DNA from 3 places in the Nocardiopsis sp. SBT366 genome. Region 1 is predicted to be linked to each of the others. Evidence: riboswitches for the same ligand, from Rfam matches in the RefSeq annotation. Region 1 holds a riboswitch; each other region holds the start of a gene.
What was found. Region 1 has a riboswitch for thiamine pyrophosphate ahead of thiO (glycine oxidase ThiO). Riboswitches for the same ligand answer to the same signal wherever they lie in the genome.

Region 2: it holds a riboswitch for thiamine pyrophosphate, as region 1 does, so the genes downstream of both, thiC (phosphomethylpyrimidine synthase ThiC) here and thiO (glycine oxidase ThiO) in region 1, are expected to answer to the same signal.
Region 3: it holds a riboswitch for thiamine pyrophosphate, as region 1 does, so the genes downstream of both, thiD (bifunctional hydroxymethylpyrimidine kinase/phosphomethylpyrimidine kinase) here and thiO (glycine oxidase ThiO) in region 1, are expected to answer to the same signal.

What each region holds. Positions count from the first base shown of each region.
Region 1 covers NZ_LAVM01000001.1:15,674-20,987, forward strand. Annotated here, with positions in the region: gene thiE (thiamine phosphate synthase) at 199-864, opposite strand; gene ADX84_RS00070 (Rv2175c family DNA-binding protein) at 931-1,290, opposite strand; TPP riboswitch at 1,410-1,520, shown strand; gene thiO (glycine oxidase ThiO) at 1,519-2,724, shown strand; gene thiS (sulfur carrier protein ThiS) at 2,727-2,939, shown strand; gene ADX84_RS00085 (thiazole synthase) at 2,943-3,743, shown strand; gene pknB (Stk1 family PASTA domain-containing Ser/Thr kinase) at 4,113-5,314, shown strand, end outside.
Region 2 covers NZ_LAVM01000035.1:6,722-12,035, reverse strand. Annotated here, with positions in the region: gene rsrA (mycothiol system anti-sigma-R factor) at 135-446, opposite strand; gene ADX84_RS12680 (sigma-70 family RNA polymerase sigma factor) at 443-1,114, opposite strand; gene ADX84_RS12675 (class I SAM-dependent methyltransferase) at 1,487-2,308, shown strand; gene thiC (phosphomethylpyrimidine synthase ThiC) at 2,451-4,118, opposite strand; TPP riboswitch at 4,108-4,223, opposite strand; gene ADX84_RS12665 (SOS response-associated peptidase) at 4,350-5,204, opposite strand; gene ADX84_RS12660 (MFS transporter) at 5,215-5,314, opposite strand, start outside.
Region 3 covers NZ_LAVM01000081.1:6,331-11,644, reverse strand. Annotated here, with positions in the region: gene ADX84_RS20690 (glycosyltransferase family 1 protein) at 1-838, opposite strand, end outside; gene ADX84_RS20685 (DUF6457 domain-containing protein) at 1,064-1,336, shown strand; gene ADX84_RS20680 (sodium:alanine symporter family protein) at 1,556-3,001, shown strand; gene thiD (bifunctional hydroxymethylpyrimidine kinase/phosphomethylpyrimidine kinase) at 3,093-3,896, opposite strand; TPP riboswitch at 3,885-3,985, opposite strand; gene ADX84_RS20670 (DUF368 domain-containing protein) at 4,074-5,003, opposite strand.

The sequences.
Region 1 (5,314 bases):
GGATCGATCCGCCCCGACGTCGCTCACCACCGTCCCCACCAACTCCTACGGCGCTGGCGGCCAGGCCGCCGTCGGCGAAGGCACCCGAGAACCACGCCCTGGCCCCGTGCGGTCGCCGGCTCGAGGACGATCCCTGGGAGGGGCAGGGCATGGAGCGGCCCCGGTCCCGTGCGGGGTCCCGGGGCCGTCGGTGTTCGTTCAGGCGAGTCGCGCGGTGAGCTTGGCCTTGAGGGCGCTGGCTGCCGCTCGCGGGTCCTGCGCCTCGGTGACGGCGCGCACCACGACCACGCGGGTGGCCCCGGCGTCCAGCACCCGGTCCACGTTCTCCAGGTCGATGCCGCCGATCGCGAACCAGGGCCGGTCGGTGCCCAGCGCGGCCGCGCGTTCCACCAGTTCGAGCCCGGCCGCCGGGCGTCCCGGCTTGGTCGGGGTCGCCCAGGTCGGGCCCACGCAGAAGTAGTCGCTCCCGGGTTCCTCCGCCGATCGCGCGGCGGCCTCGGGGTCGTTGTTGGAGCGGCCGATCAGGGGGTCGGCGCCGATGACGTCGCGGGCCAGGGGTACCGGCAAGTCGCGCTGGCCCAGGTGCAGTACGTCGGCGCGCACCGCGCGGGCGATGTCGGCGCGGTCGTTGACCGCGAGCAGGGCGCCGTGGCGTTCGCACGCCTCCCTCAGGACTTCCAGGGCGGCCAGTTCCCCGCGCGCCTCCAGCCCCTTGTCCCGGAGTTGGATGATGTCCACACCGCCGGACAGGGCGGCGTCCGCGAACTCCGCGAGATCACCGCTCCCGGCCCGGGCGTCGGTGCACAGGTACAGAAGGGATGCGTCCAGGCGCTCGCGCAGGCTGGTTCCGTGGCTCGTCCTCACGCGCCCCACCATAACCAACGGCCCGGGGACGTCACCGAGGTGGTGCGTCCCCGGGCCGTGGACGGCTCAGAAGGCCATGCCCTGCGCCCGGCGGCGGACCTCGGTGCCCCGGTTCTCGCGCATGGCCTGGATCGGCGTGCCCGGCAGGGTGTCGTCCGGGGTGAACAGCCAACGCAGGGCCTCCCCGGTGGAGAATCCGGCGTCGGTCAGCAGCACGATGGTGCCCGGCAGGCCCTTGACCAGGTCCTGGCCGTCCAGGAAGGCGGCGGGAATGGAGAGCTCACCACCGCGCACCACGCCCATCAGGCGGTTCTCGCGGATGAGGGTCTTGATGCGGTTGGGGCTCACGCCCAGCGGGGCGGCCGCCTCACGCAGGGTCAGCCATTCGCCGACGAGTTCGTCGAGTTCACGATCGCTTTGTGTCACCTCACCAATCTGCCACACCCGACCGGGCCCCGGAGACCATCGCGCCGCCCTGGGGGCTCCCTGCCTGGGAGATCCCCGCCACGGCCGGTCCGGACGGGTTGTCCTAGGATGGGTGGACAGACATGTCCCGCGGGAGCCGGGTGGACCCGGCTGAGAGGGAGGCTCGCGGCCTCCGACCGCACGAACCTGATCCGGGTCATACCGGCGAAGGGAGTGGAACACGGCGCCGTGCGCACCAACGACGTTCCCCCGCAGAAGACGATTCATCCCACCACTACCGTGGTCGTGGTCGGCGGCGGTGTCGTCGGCCGGGTCACCGCCTGGCGGGCCGCCCAGCGCGGCCTCGCCGTCACCCTCGTCGAACCCGACCCCGTCACCGAACCCTCCGCCGCCCGCGCCTCCTCGACCGTCGCCGCGGGCATGCTCACCCCCGCCACCGAGGCGGTCTTCGGTGAGGAGGAGCTGATGGAGATGGGGGTGCGCTCCGCGCGCCTGTACGACGACTTCGTCGCCGAACTGGAGGAGGCCAGCGGGGTCGACGTCGGCCACCGCCGCACCGGCACCCTCCTGGTCGCCTTCGACAGCGACGACCTGGCCGTCCTCACCGACCTGCACGCCCTCCAGGAACGCCTGGGCATCCCCACTCAACGGCTGACCAGCCGCGAGTGCCGCCGCCTCGAACCCACCCTCGCGCCCGGCGTGCGCGGCGGGGTACTGGCCCCCGAGGACCACTCCGTGAACCCGCGCGCCCTGCTTCTGGCCCTGGCCCGGGCCGGGGAGCGCGCGGGCGTGCGCGAGGTCTCCGGGTACGCGGAGGAGGTCGCCACCCCCGGCCCCGACGGGGCGCGACTGGGCGTGCGCCTGGCCGACGGCTCCGCGCTGCCCGCCGAACAGGTGGTGCTCGCCGCCGGGTGCTGGGGCGACCGGGTGCGGGTGCCCGAACCCGTGGTGCCGCCGCTGCGCCCGGTCAAGGGGCAACTGTTGCGCGCCCGGGTCCCCGCGGGGGAACCACCGCTGGTCACCCGCACCGTGCGCGGCCTGGTGCGCGGGTTCCCCGTCTACCTGGTGCCCCGCGCGGACGGCGAGGTGATCGTCGGCGCCACCCAGGAGGAACTGGGCCACGACACATCCCTGACGGTGGGCGGGCTCTGGCAGGTCCTGCGGGACGCGCGCGAACTCGTCCCGGGGGTGAGCGAGCTGGAGGTCGTCGAGACCTGTGTGGGGCTGCGGCCGGGCTCACCCGACAACGAACCCCTCCTGGGCCCGACACGGGTCCCCGGACTACACCTGGCCGCCGGGCACTTCCGGCACGGGGTCCTGCTGGCCCCGGTGACCGGGGAGGTCATGGCCGAGGCCCTCACCACCGGCGCGCTGCCCCCGTACGCGCGCCGGTTCGCAGCCAGCAGATGGACGCGTGAGCAGACGTGGGAGTAGCAGTGGAACTGATCATCAACGGACAGGCCCGGGACAGCGCGGCGACCACCGTGGACGGGGTCGTGCGCGCGCTCACCGACGCCGGGGACGGCGCCGTCCCCGGGGGGATCGCGGTCGCGGTCAACGACGAGGTGGTGCGCCGCACCGCCTGGACGGACACCGCGCTCCGCGCGGGCGACCGCGTGGACGTCCTCACCGCCGTACAGGGAGGCTGAACCATGACACAGACGCACGAGTCCGTGACCGTCGCGGAAAGCGCCCCGGAGGACCCGCTCGTCATCGCGGGGGTCTCCTTCGGCTCCCGCCTCATCACCGGTACCGGCGGGGCGCCCTCCCTGGAGGTCCTGGAGGAGGCGCTCCTGGCGTCGGGGACCGAACTCACCACCGTGGCGATGCGCCGGATCAGCCCGGGCACCCAGGGGTCGGTGTGGGACGTCCTGGACCGCAACGGCATCCGCCCGCTGCCCAACACCGCCGGGTGCTTCACCGCCGTGGACGCCGTGCGCACGGCGAAGCTCGGCCGCGAGGCGCTGGGCACCGACTGGGTGAAGCTGGAGGTGGTCGCCGACGAGCACACCCTCCTGCCCGACCCGGTGGAACTGCTGGACGCCGCGGAGGCGCTGGTCGACGACGGCTTCACCGTGCTGCCCTACACCAACGACGACCCGGTGCTGGCGCGTCGCCTGGAGCAGCTGGGCTGCGCGGCCGTGCTGCCGCTGGCCGCGCCGATCGGTTCCGGTCTGGGCATCCGCAACCCGCACAACCTGGAGCTGATCGTCGAGCAGGCCGACGTCCCGGTGATCGTCGACGCGGGCATCGGCACGGCCAGCGACGCCGCCCTGGCGATGGAGCTGGGCTGTGACGCCGTGTTGTTGGCCACGGCCGTGACACGCGCCCAGGAGCCGGTCCGGATGGCCACGGCGATGCGCGACGCCGTGCGCGCCGGACGCGGCGCCCGGCTGGCCGGACGCATCCCGGTCCGGCGCCACGCCAGGGCGTCCAGCCCCGACGTGGTCTGAGCGTCCCCAGAGGACACCGCCACGGTGGGGGCCGGGGGCCGGGGCCGCCGCCTGCGCGGACACACCACCCTGGACATGGGGTCACGACACTCGAACACACCGTGAAAACCGGGTTTGGTGCCGTCCCCTACCGTGGGAGGGGTGTGCGTGCCGCGCGGCGGCACCGCACCCACATACCGCCCAGGCGCGAACGCCCCGAACCGACTCCGGTCGGCTCCACGACGGTGGACACGAGGGCCGCCGCGACCGTGAACCGCGGGGCAAACCTGACACCGGCTTCCGCTATCGTGTCGGATCGACACCAGGTGTCGGGTACGCGCCACCGGCAGCGAACGCCCGCGCTCCCCGCAGCAAGGACACAATCCCGCCGTGGACATGACGACTTCCGACCCGCTTGTAGGCGCGACGCTGGACCGTCGCTACTTCGTCGAGTCAAGGATCGCCGGTGGCGGCATGGCGACGGTCTACGTCGCCCACGACCTGAGGCTGGACCGACGGCTGGCACTCAAGGTCATGCACCCCTCCCTGGCCCAGGACCCGACCTTCGTCCAGCGCTTCATCAACGAGGCCCACTCGGTCGCCAAGCTCTCGCATCCCAACGTCGTGCAGGTCTTCGACCAGGGTGAGGACCAGGGACACGTCTTCCTGGCCATGGAGTACGTCCCGGGCCAGACCCTGCGCGACCTCCTCAAGGAGCACGGTCGGCTGGGCCCGCAGCAGGCCCTGAACTTCATGGCCTCGGTGCTGGCCGCGCTCGGCGCCGCCCACCAGGCCGGCATGGTGCACCGCGACGTCAAGCCCGAGAACGTCCTCATCAGCAAGGACGGCCGGGTCAAGGTGGCCGACTTCGGTCTGGCCCGCGCGGTGGAGCAGTCCAACCAGGGGTTGACCCGTACCGGCACGCTCATGGGCACCGCCGCCTACCTGGCGCCCGAGCAGATCGAGAAGGGCACCGCCGACGCGCGCAGCGACGTCTACGCCGCCGGGATCATGCTCTACGAACTGCTCACCGGCGGCCAGCCGCACACCGGTGAGACGCCGATCGCGATCGCCTACCAGCACGTGACCGAGGACGTCCCGCGTCCCTCGCACTTCCTGCCGAACCTGCCGCCCGAGGTCGACGGCCTGGTCACCAAGGCCACCGAGCGCGACCCCCGGTACCGTCCGAGCAACGCGGGCCAGTACCTGGCCAAGGTCCTGGAGGTCCTGCGCACCCTGCCGGACACCGGCTCGGCTCCGGCCGCGCCGTTGGCCCCCGTGGCCCCGCAGGCCAACTCGGCCGCCACCATGACCGCGCCCCAGCTGATCGCGGGCGGCGCAGGTCCGGGTACCGAGAACGCCACCATGGTCGTGGACATGAACGGCGCCGACCTGGGCCGGGACGACTACGACGACGACGGTTACGACGACTACCCCGTGAGGGGCGGGTCGTGGTTCTCGCGCAACCGCCTCCTGGTGGTCGGGGCGCTCGTGACGGCCCTGGTCGTGGGTGTGGCGGGCTGGTGGTTCCTGCTCGGCCGCTACGAGTCCGTCCCCGACGTGATCGGGCTGTCCCCCGAGGCCGCCAGCGA
Region 2 (5,314 bases), on a different contig from region 1:
AAGCACACAAATGACCCAAAGTGCACCAGAAACCAACAAGCACCCCTGAATACACAAAAGTGGCGAAAGCTGGAATGCCAGCTTTCGCCACCGCGCCCCGGACGGCCCCCGGCCGTCGACGGCTCAGGCCGCTGTCAGGCGGGGGTCCCGGGGAAGTCAGCCCTGGCCTCGCGGGCCAGCTGCTCCTTGCGGGCCTCCGCCAGCCGACCGAGGACCTTGTCCCGCAGGTCCAGCGGGACCGGATCGCAACCGCAGTGCTTGGCGACGAGCTTCTTCACGGCCTCTTCCAGGCCGTACTCGTCAAGGCAGGGGCTGCACCCGTCCAGGTGCGCCCTGACCTCTGGGCAGTCGCTCTCCTCGAGCTCACCGTCAAGGTAGGTGTAGAGCTTCTCGAGCACCTCGCTGCACGGGGTGTCCGTCTCCGACTTGTCGTGGCCGCCGCTCATTGCCGATCTCCCCGATCCGACCCGCTCACCTGTCCTCGACCCCCCGCAGCCGACCCCGACGCGACGGCCGAGGCCTCCGCGGCTCTGGTCGCGGGGAGGAAACCACGGTCCACCGCGTACTCCTCAAGGTGGGAACGCAGCTGGCGCCGCCCCCTGTGCAGCCGGGACATGACCGTCCCGATGGGGGTGCCCATGATCTCGGCGACCTCCTTGTACGCGAACCCCTCGACATCCGCGAGGTAGACCGCGATCCGGAAGTCCTCCGGAAGCTCCTGGAGGGCGCGCTTGACGTCGCTGTCGGGGAGGTGTTCGAGCGCCTCGGCCTCGGCGGACTTCAGCCCCGCCGCCGTGTGCGAGGCGGCCTGGGCGAGCTGCCAGTCCTCGACGTCCTCGGTCCCGGCCTGCTTCGGCTCCCGCTGCTTCTTGCGGTAGGAGTTGATGAAGGTGTTCGTGAGGATGCGGTACAGCCACGCCTTGAGGTTGGTCCCCTCCTTGAACTGGTGGAAGGAACCGAACGCCTTGGCGAAGGTCTCCTGTACCAGGTCCTCGGCGTCCGAGGGGTTGCGTGTCATGCGCAGTGCCGCCGAGTAGAGCTGGTCGAGGAAGGGAAGCACGTCCCTCTCGAACCGCTCGTCCCGTTCCCCGGCTGTCTCCTGGCTCTGGTCCAAGCCCTTCGGCCTCCTCGCGCTGGCCCCTGGTGGGGTGTCCGTATCCCAACGATACGTTCCCACACCCCCGACCTGCGCATCGACGCCGCGTGGCGCCAACGCCGTTTCCTCGCGCTCAAGGCACGCACCAGCGGTCGGCATGCTCGAACCCCTCCCCTTTCCTGCTCCCGTGTTCTGGCGGGTCCCCGCCTCGGGAACCCCCTCCGGGACCACTCCCCGGGCGGTGCTGGTCACAACAACGTCCTCGTCTGGCTGATTCCGCCCCTGCGGGCGGTGGCCGGGTCCCCTCGCCCCGAACTTTGTCGTTTGCCCGCGTCGGTGAAGGTGAGGCATGGCAGAGTGCGGGTAGGACACACTGAAGGATGGAGAGGAGTGCACGTGCGACCGTCCTCGACTCCGGCCTCCGACCGCCCCCGATCGCCCGCCGCCCAGTTCGCCACCACGGACCGGCTCTCGGACTACTGGCGCTTCTACTGGGCGGTCGCGGAGGCACAGATCAGCCGGTGGCTCCCCGAGCGGCCCTCCCGGCTGCTCGACCTGTCCAGCCCCGACTTCCAGGGGACTCCACGCGCCGTCGCCGCTGGCCACGACGTCGTCACGCTGCTGCCCTCGGTTGACATGGCCATGCGTCGGCCGCTCACCCTGGTGAACGGCCGGGCCGTGGTGCCGCGCCCCACACCGCGCGGTCGTCTGCGGCACGTGGTGGGCGACTCCGCCTTCCTGCGCGCCTTCACCCCCGAGTCGTTCGACGGGGTGATCGCCGACAACCGGGTGTTCTCCCGGCACCTGGCCACCGAGTCGTCGATGTCCGAGGTGGCCCGGGTGCTGCGTCCTGGCGGCCGGGTGCTGGTCTGCGTGGACTCCGTGGTCCTGGGCATGGCGCTGCTGGCCGAACAGGACGCCTGGCCGGAGCTGAGCCACGCGCCCAGCGCCGACGTGCTCCTGGTGCCCTGGCCGGACGGTTCGATCACCCGCTGCTTCACCGCCGAGCAGGTCACGGAGATGGTCACCGAGGCCGGGCTCGAACTGGAGTGGATCAAGCCGCGCACGGTGTTGTCGGCGTCCACGGTCGAGATGATGCTGGCCCGCGATCCCAGGTCCATGGCGCGGCTGGTCGAGATGGAACTGCACGCGGCCGATTCCGACGACTACGTCGGCGTCCACCTGGTCGCCAGCGCCCACAAGCCCGAGTAGCCGGGCCCGGCGCCGCTCCAGTTGCTTCTGGTGGGTGTGAAGCTGGTGGTACCGCCGGTGCCACCGGTGCTGCTGTGACTCTGGGCGATGGCCGGCGGGCCCGCCACACCCTGCGGTGTGACGGGCCCGGGACGGGCGCTCCCTAGTCGGCGAGCGGCAGGTAGACGCGGTTGCCGCCGTCGGCGAACTCGGCGGACTTGTCGGCCATGCCCTTCTCGATCGCCTCGACGGTGTCCAGGCCGTTCTCCTCGGCGTACCTGCGCACGTCCTGGGAGATCTTCATCGAGCAGAACTTGGGCCCGCACATCGAACAGAAGTGCGCGGTCTTGGCCGGTTCGGCGGGCAGGGTCTCGTCGTGGAAGGCCTGCGCGGTCTCCGGGTCCAGGGACAGGTGGAACTGGTCCTGCCACCGGAACTCGAAGCGCGCCCTGGACAGTTCGTCGTCCCACTCCTGGGCGCCCGGGTGTCCCTTGGCGACGTCGGCGGCGTGGGCGGCGAGCTTGTAGGTGATGACGCCGGTCTTGACGTCGTCGCGGTTGGGCAGCCCGAGGTGCTCCTTGGGGGTCACGTAGCAGAGCATCGCGGTGCCGTGCCAGCCGATCTGCGCGGCTCCGATCGCGGAGGTGATGTGGTCGTAGCCGGGGGCGACGTCCGTGGCCAGGGGGCCGAGCGTGTAGAATGGCGCCTCACCACACAGCTCCTCCTCCAGGCGCACGTTCTCCCTGATCTTGTCCATCGGCACGTGGCCGGGGCCCTCGATCATCACCTGCACGTCGTGCGATCGGGCGATGTGGGTGAGCTCGCCCAGGGTGCGCAGCTCGGCGAACTGGGCCTCGTCGTTGGCGTCGGCGATGGAGCCGGGGCGCAGGCCGTCGCCCAGGGAGAACGTGACGTCGTAGCGGCGCAGGATCTCGCACAGCTCCTCGTAGTGGGTGTAGAGGAAGCTCTCCCTGTGGTGGGCCAGGCACCACGCGGCCATGATGGAGCCGCCGCGCGAGACGATGCCGGTGACGCGGCGGGCGGCCAGCGGCACGTACCGGAGCAGGACGCCCGCGTGGACGGTCATGTAGTCCACGCCCTGTTCGGCCTGCTCGATGATGGTCTCCCGGTAGATCTCCCAGCTCAGCTTCGTGGGGTCGCCGTTGACCTTCTCCAGTGCCTGGTAGATCGGGACGGTGCCGATGGGCACCGGTGAGTTGCGGACGATGCGTTCGCGGGTCTCGTGGATGCGCTTGCCGGTGGACAGGTCCATCACGGTGTCGGCGCCCCAACGTGTGGCCCACACCATCTTCTCGACCTCCTCGGGCACCGAGGAGGTGACGGCGGAGTTGCCGATGTTGGCGTTGATCTTCACAAGGAAGTTCTTGCCGATGATGGTGGGTTCGGACTCGGGGTGGTTGCGGTTGACCGGGATGACCGCGCGGCCGATGGCGACCTCGGCGCGGACGAACTCGGGGTCGGCGCCCTCCCGAGCGGCCACGAAGCGCATCTCGGGGGTGATGGTTCCGGCCCTGGCGTGGGCCAGCTGGGTGGTCGCCCCGTCGACGGGGTCCAGTGCCCACGTCTCGCGGGTGCGCGGGAGCCCCTGGTGGACGTCGATGCGTGCGTTGTCGTCGGTGTAGGGGCCGGAGGTGTCGTACAGATCGAAGTGGCTGCCGTTGCTGAGATCCACCCGGCGGCGCGGGACGCGGAGGGTGGTGCCCTCAGGGGTGGTGATCTCGTCGTGGACCTTGCGAGATCCCATGATGGGACCTGTGGTCACCCGGTGCTCGTCGGCGGTGGAAACGTCACGACCGTCGATAGCCGTCATGGCATGCCTCCCTACGTCGGAATTACCCGAACAGGTTCTGCGGTCGGCGACACCCTTGAGTCGCCCTCTCAGCCCGCCATGGCGCGAGCTCCCGCGTTGCGTATTCACATGTGCGCACGTCAAACGTGCCGGGACACCTCGATCACGGTGTCCAGGGCCCGGGGAAGCACTCCCCCGTGGCCTCGCACACCATACACAGGCCGTCCCCGGCCCTGTCCAGCCTCACCGGGGTCAGAAAAGTGTCTCCGGTTCGCCGCGGCCGGAGTCCTCGGCCGGTTCCAGCAGGTGGGGACCGTTGTTCTTGACGCTGTTGACCTCGGTGGAGACCTCGTCCACCGAGAACCGGTCCACCGGGGAGTCGTCCAGCACGTGGGCCAGCTCCTCGGCGCCGGTGGCGGGGTCGAGCCAGACGGACCAGTCCTCGCGCGGCACCACGACGGGCATGCGTTCGTGGATGTGGGCGAGTTCGGGGGCGGCCTCGGTGGTGATGACCGCACAGGTCCACAACCAGGCGTCGGGGTCGCTCGGGTCGTCGACCTCGGGGTCGCGCCAGCGCTCGAAGATCCCGGCCAGGGCGAGCGGTTCGTCTCCGGAATAGTGCACGGAGAAGGGCTTCTTGGCGGCCTTGGCCTTGCGCCTCTTGTGCTGTGGGTCGGTGGCGGGAGAGGTGCTGGCCTCGGTGGTGCCGTCCTTGTTGAGCAGCTGCCACTCGTAGTAGGCGTCGGCCGGGAGGAGGCACCGGCGGTGCCGGTAGGCGGTGCGGAAGGCGGGCCTGTCCGCGACCGTCTCGCCGCGCGCGTTGATCATGCGGTAGCCGACGTTGCGGTCCCTGGCGCCGCCGGGAACGAGGCCCCAGCGCATCGTGTGCAGGGAGCGCGGCCCCGGTTCACCGGAGGTGCCCCCCTGGGGCGGCGGGCCGAGCACGGCGTACACCGGGCTGCCCGGCGCGATGTTGTAGTCCGGGTCGAGCTCCTCCAGCGGCGGCCAGGCGCGCGGGTCCCCCGTGCCGTCCTGGGCCTCCTCGGGGAGGGCGAAGGCCAGCTGGAGCTGGTGCACGTTCCTGGACTGGGCATAGCGACCGCACATGGGTGGAATCCTATGCGATCCGCCCTTCCGGGACCCCGGGATCACCGTCCGTCCCGTCCGTCCCTGCGGTCCCGGTGTCCGCGCCGGAGAGCCGGACGACCAGTGCCCCG
Region 3 (5,314 bases), on a different contig from region 1:
CGAACACGTCCAGGGACGCGTACAGCCGTGACAGGTCCGCCCCGGTCCGCTGCCCGGTGAACACGGCGTCCGGCAGCAGACGGCGCAGCCGGGCGCGGTCCGGGCCGTCCCCGACCACCACCAGCCGCATCCCCCGCAGCCTCGCCAGGTGGCCCAACAGGTGCACCCGCTTGTCCCGGGACAGACGGCCCACGTACCCCACGATCGCCTCCCCGCCGGGGGCCAGCCTCCGGCGCAGCTCCTCGGACCGGTGGTCGGGGGAGAAACGCACCGTGTCCACGCCCCGCCGCCACAGGTCCAGCCGGGGGAACCCCCGGCCGGAGAGTGCCTCCATGGTCGATGAGGAGGGCACCAGCGTGCGGTCCACAGCCGAGTGGACCCGGTGGAGCAGGGGCCACAGCGCCCGGGCACCGGGCAGGCCGTGACGTCCGGCGAACCCGGGCAGGTCGGTCTGGAACGCCGCCACGGTCGGTAGTGCCCACCTGCGGGCCACGTCCACCGCCGTCGCCCCGAAGAGCGCGGGCGAGGCCAGGTGCAGCACGTCGGGCGCGAACGCGCTGATCGCCGCGGTCATGGTCCGCCGGACGGGCAGGCCCATGGGGAAGTCGCGGTACACGGGCAGGGGCAGCGCGGGCGTCCGCACCACTGGGAAGCCCGCGTACGTCGTGGGACCGTGCCCGGGGGCCAGCACGAGCGCCTGGTGGCCCTCGGCGGCCAGGTGCTCGCTGATCCGGCACACGGAGTTGGTGACCCCGTTGACCTGCGGGAGGAAGGACTCGGTCACGATGGCCACCCGCAGGGGAGGGCGGGGGACGGTGGGCGGGGGTGTGGGGGACATGCGGGGCTCCCAACGCCGATGTGTCACGCCGAGTGGTGGCTGCCTCCGACGCTAGGGTCGGGGAGTGAACCCGGGCCGCCGGGCGGGAGAACCCCGCCCGAAGGGCCGACACGGGTTGGCCGATCAGGTGATGACGCCGTCCGCACGGTCGACTGACCGACGGGTGACCCCGCCATGGCCGTGATCGCCGAACCCGACCGAACCGACACCCCAAGGAGCCGTGTGGTGACACTCGTGGAATGGGCCGAGCTGGTCCGCGCAGAACTCGACCTCGCGGGAACCGATCCCCTTGAGAAGGCCGACGTCGACCGGATCCTCGACCTCGCGCGCGACGCCGCGCACTCCGTGGCCCGACCGGCGGCCCCGCTCACGACCTACCTGCTCGGTGTGGCCGTGGGGCAGGGGGCGGACCCCGACGCCGCGGCCGCCGTGCTCAGCCGGCTCGCCCTGGCTCAGGCCGAGGCCGAGGGCGAGGACGGGGGAGGGGGCCAGGGGTAACGGTTGCCCCCTGTGACTGACGCGGTCGGAGGGTCGAGTGTGCGTTCATGAGTCGTAACGCGCATTCTGACCTCACGTGATTTGTTTGTTACGCGTCAGTGCCATTCTTTCCCGATACCGAGTAGTGCCCACCGATTCCAACGTGTTTCCGAGGGCCCTGGTTCCCCCATCACCGCTGGTTCCCCCTACCCCATGCAATCACCGAAAGAGAGGTCCTCAGTGGACCACCTCCTAGAGATGGCCGGCGTCCTGTCGGAGATCATCTGGGGACCGTACGTCCTCATTCCCCTGTTGCTCCTGACCGGTGTCTTCCTGACCGTCAGGTTGAGACTGCTCCAGTTCACCAAGCTCGGCCACGCGCTCTGGCTCGCCTTGGTCCGGCGGAAGGAGGACCACGACCAGGCCGAGGGCGACATCTCGCACTACCAGGCGCTCAGCACGGCCCTGGCGGCCACCGTCGGCGTCGGCAACATCGCCGGTGTCGGTCTGGCCATCGGGATCGGCGGCCCGGGCGCCCTGTTCTGGATGTGGGTCACCGGCCTCGTGGGCATGGCCACCAAGTACAGCGAGGCGCTCCTGGGGGTCAAGTACCGGACCAGGGACGAGAAGGGCGAGCAGGCCGGCGGCCCGATGTACTACCTCCGCCACGGTCTGCCCGGCGGCCTCGGCGTCTTCCTCGGCGGGGCCTTCGCGGTCTTCGGCGCCATCGCCGCCTTCGGCATCGGCAACGGCACCCAGGCGGAGGCCGTCTCCAGCTCCATCAACAACATCACCGGCATCGACCCCCGCATCATCGGTGTCGTCCTGATGGTCCTCGTCGCCATCGTCATCCTCGGCGGCATCAAGAGCATCGGCCGGTTCGCCTCCGCGATCGTGCCGTTCATGATCATCGGGTTCATCTTCATGAACCTGTTGGTCCTGATGATCAACTGGGACCAGCTGCTCCCCGCCTTCCAGCTCGTCTTCACCGACGCGTTCACCGGGACCTCCGCCGCGGGCGGATTCGCGGGTGCCGCGCTTATGCTGGTCATCCGCACCGGTGTCGCCCGGGGCATCTTCTCCAACGAGTCCGGTCTGGGCACCGGCGCCATCGCCGCCGCCTCGGCCAAGACCACCCAGCCGGTCCGGCAGGCCATGGTGTCGATGACGCAGACCTTCATCGACACGATCATCATGGTCACCCTGACCGCCCTGATGATCATCACCTCCGGCCTGTGGAACGCCCCCGAGAGCGCCGGGTACGACCCGGACAACAAGGGTGTCCTGCTCACCTCCGGTTCGATGGAGCAGGGCCTGGGCCAGCTCAGCCCGGCCCTGGGCTCCTTCGGCGTGGTCTTCATCGCCTGCGCGGTGGCGATCTTCGCGTACACGACCATCCTCGGCTGGTCGTACTACGGTGAACGCTGCATGGTGTACCTGGCCAAGGGCAAGCGCTTCCTGGTCCTGCCCTACCGTCTGGTCTTCATCGCGGTCGTCTACGTCGGCGCGACCGCCAGCATCGAGTCGGTCTGGCTGTTCAGCGACATCGCCAACGGTCTGATGGCGCTGCCCAACCTGGTGGGTCTGATCCTGCTCTCGCCGGTGGTGGTCGCGGAGACACGGAAGTTCTTCGGCCACCCCGAGTGGCGGAACCCGGACGTGATCATGGACGACGTCAACAAGTAGTCCGCGCTCGGCCGGGGGACGGGTCCCCGGGCCGACGACAAGGGGGGACCGGCCGCAACGGCCGGTCCCCCCTTCGCGTGGCGCCGGTCCGCTACCACCAGGCGTGGAAGTGGTGCACAGGCCCCTGGCCGCCGCCGGCGTCGATCTCGTCGGCGCGGCGTAGGGCCTCGGTCAGGTAGGCCTTGGCGTCGGCCACGGCGGCCACCGCGTCCGGACGCTGGGGGAGCAGGGCGGCGATCGAGGAGGAGAGGGTGCAGCCGGTGCCGTGGGTGTTGCGGGTGGCCACGCGGTCGGACCGGAACTCCACCGGCTCCGAGACCCCGTCGACCAGCAGGTCGACGCTCTCCTCGCCGGGCAGGTGGCCGCCCTTGAGCAGGACGCGGCGCGGACCGAGTTCGAGGAGGCGTTCGGCTTGCCCGCGCATCTCCTTCAGGCTGGTGGCCTCGGTCTCGCCGAGCAGGTCGGCGGCCTCGGGAAGGTTGGGGGTGAGAAGGTCGGCGCGCGGCAGCAGGACGGTGCGCAGCGCCTCGATCGCCGACCTCTCCAGGAGGCGGTCACCGCTCTTGGCCACCATCACGGGATCCACGACCACGTTCGGCAGTTCGTAGCGGTCCACGGCGGCCGCGACGGCCTCGGTGACCTCGGACGTGGACAGCATCCCCACCTTGACCGCGTGCACGGTCGCGTCGGTGAACAGGGTGTCCATCTGGTCGGTGACGAAGGACGCGGGGACACCGTGTACCCCGGTGACCCCGCGTGTGGACTGGGCGGTCAACGCCGTCACCACGGTCATCCCGAAGACCCCGTGGGCGGAGAACGACTTCAGGTCGGCCTGGACACCGGCACCCCCGCTGGGATCGCTTCCGGCGATGGACACGACGTTGTACGCGCTCATTGGCGTTCCTTCGCTAGTACGAACTAGGGCAGGTTCGACGGGTGTGCTCTCAGCCGGGAGGAGTCTCTCCGGCACCCCGCGCCACCGGGGCCTCGCGGCCCCGGCATCACTGTTGGTTTGTGGTGTTTCCGACTGTAGTGGACGGTCCGCCGGGGCGGACCGTCCCTCCGCGCGCGGTCAGACGGTGACGTTGTGGTGGTGGGTCTCCACCCGCGCCTGCTGGGCGTGCTTGCGCTGCTCCCAGATGATCATGCCGACGACCACCACGAAGCCGCCGACGGCGAAGGCGATCGTCACGGGGACGTCGGTCATCGGAAGCAGGTCGCGGTTCTCGTCCTGCCACGGCCACAGCGCACGCAGCGAACCGGCCATCAGACCGGTGAGCACCACGAGGGTGATGTGGTGGTGGTTCTCCAGCAGGAACTGGAGCACCTTCACGAACAGGGCCAGGCCGGTGATCATGCCGAGCACGAAGACCGTGATGTAGGGCAGGTCGGCCCCGCGCAGGGCGGCCATGGTCGGCTCGTACAGGCCCAGGGTCAGCAGGATGAACGAGCCCGACAGGCCCGGCAGCACCAGGGCGCAGATCGCCACGGCCGCGGCGAAGAAGACGATCACCGGGTGGGTGGGCAGGTTGGCGCCGGGCAGTCCGGTGAGCAGGAAGGCGAGCACGGCGAAGACGAGGGCGACCCCGTAGTGCCAGGCCTTCCACTTCTTGCCCGCACCGGTGTAGGGGATCCACAGGCAGGCCAGGACCAGGCCGAAGAACAGCGCGTAGGCGTACTGCTCGTAGACCTCCACCAGCGGGGCGAGGAAGATGGCGGCCAGGATGAGTGCGACGCCCATGCCGATGAGGGCGGGGACGAGGACGCTCCAGTCCACCTGGCGGAACTGCTCCTGGGCCCGCTCCTTGCCACGCCCCCGGGGCACGTCCGTGACGTAGCGCTTGATGCCGCTGACCACGTGGCCCGCGCCACCGATCAGCTTGTCGTAGAGGCCGACCATCAGTGCGACCGTGCCGCCGCTGATGCCGGGCAGAGCCTCGGAGGTGCCGACGGCCCCGCCGCGCACCGCGTTGAAGATGTAGGAGCCTACTGACTTGGCCATGTTGTCGGGCGCGGGCCCGGGAGCTTCCCGGGAGGGGGCGCCGTCCTCCGTCCTGATGGGGCCACCGGTCGCGCGTGAGCGCTCGACCGGCGGGGTCAAAGGGGTGCTTGTACCGCGCGGGTCGCGGGGACGACCTCCACCGGTCCGATGTCCGGCCGCGCGGATGTTTGCCGCCCGGGCCGTGCGATGGGGGAGGAGCGCCGTCAGGCCCCGGGCCGGGCAGCGCCAATTCTAGCGGCGCCGGACGGGGTGAAGGCGTCCGAGCGCCCCGAGAACCGGGGTTTTGGCCAGGTATCAGCCCGCACGGTCCT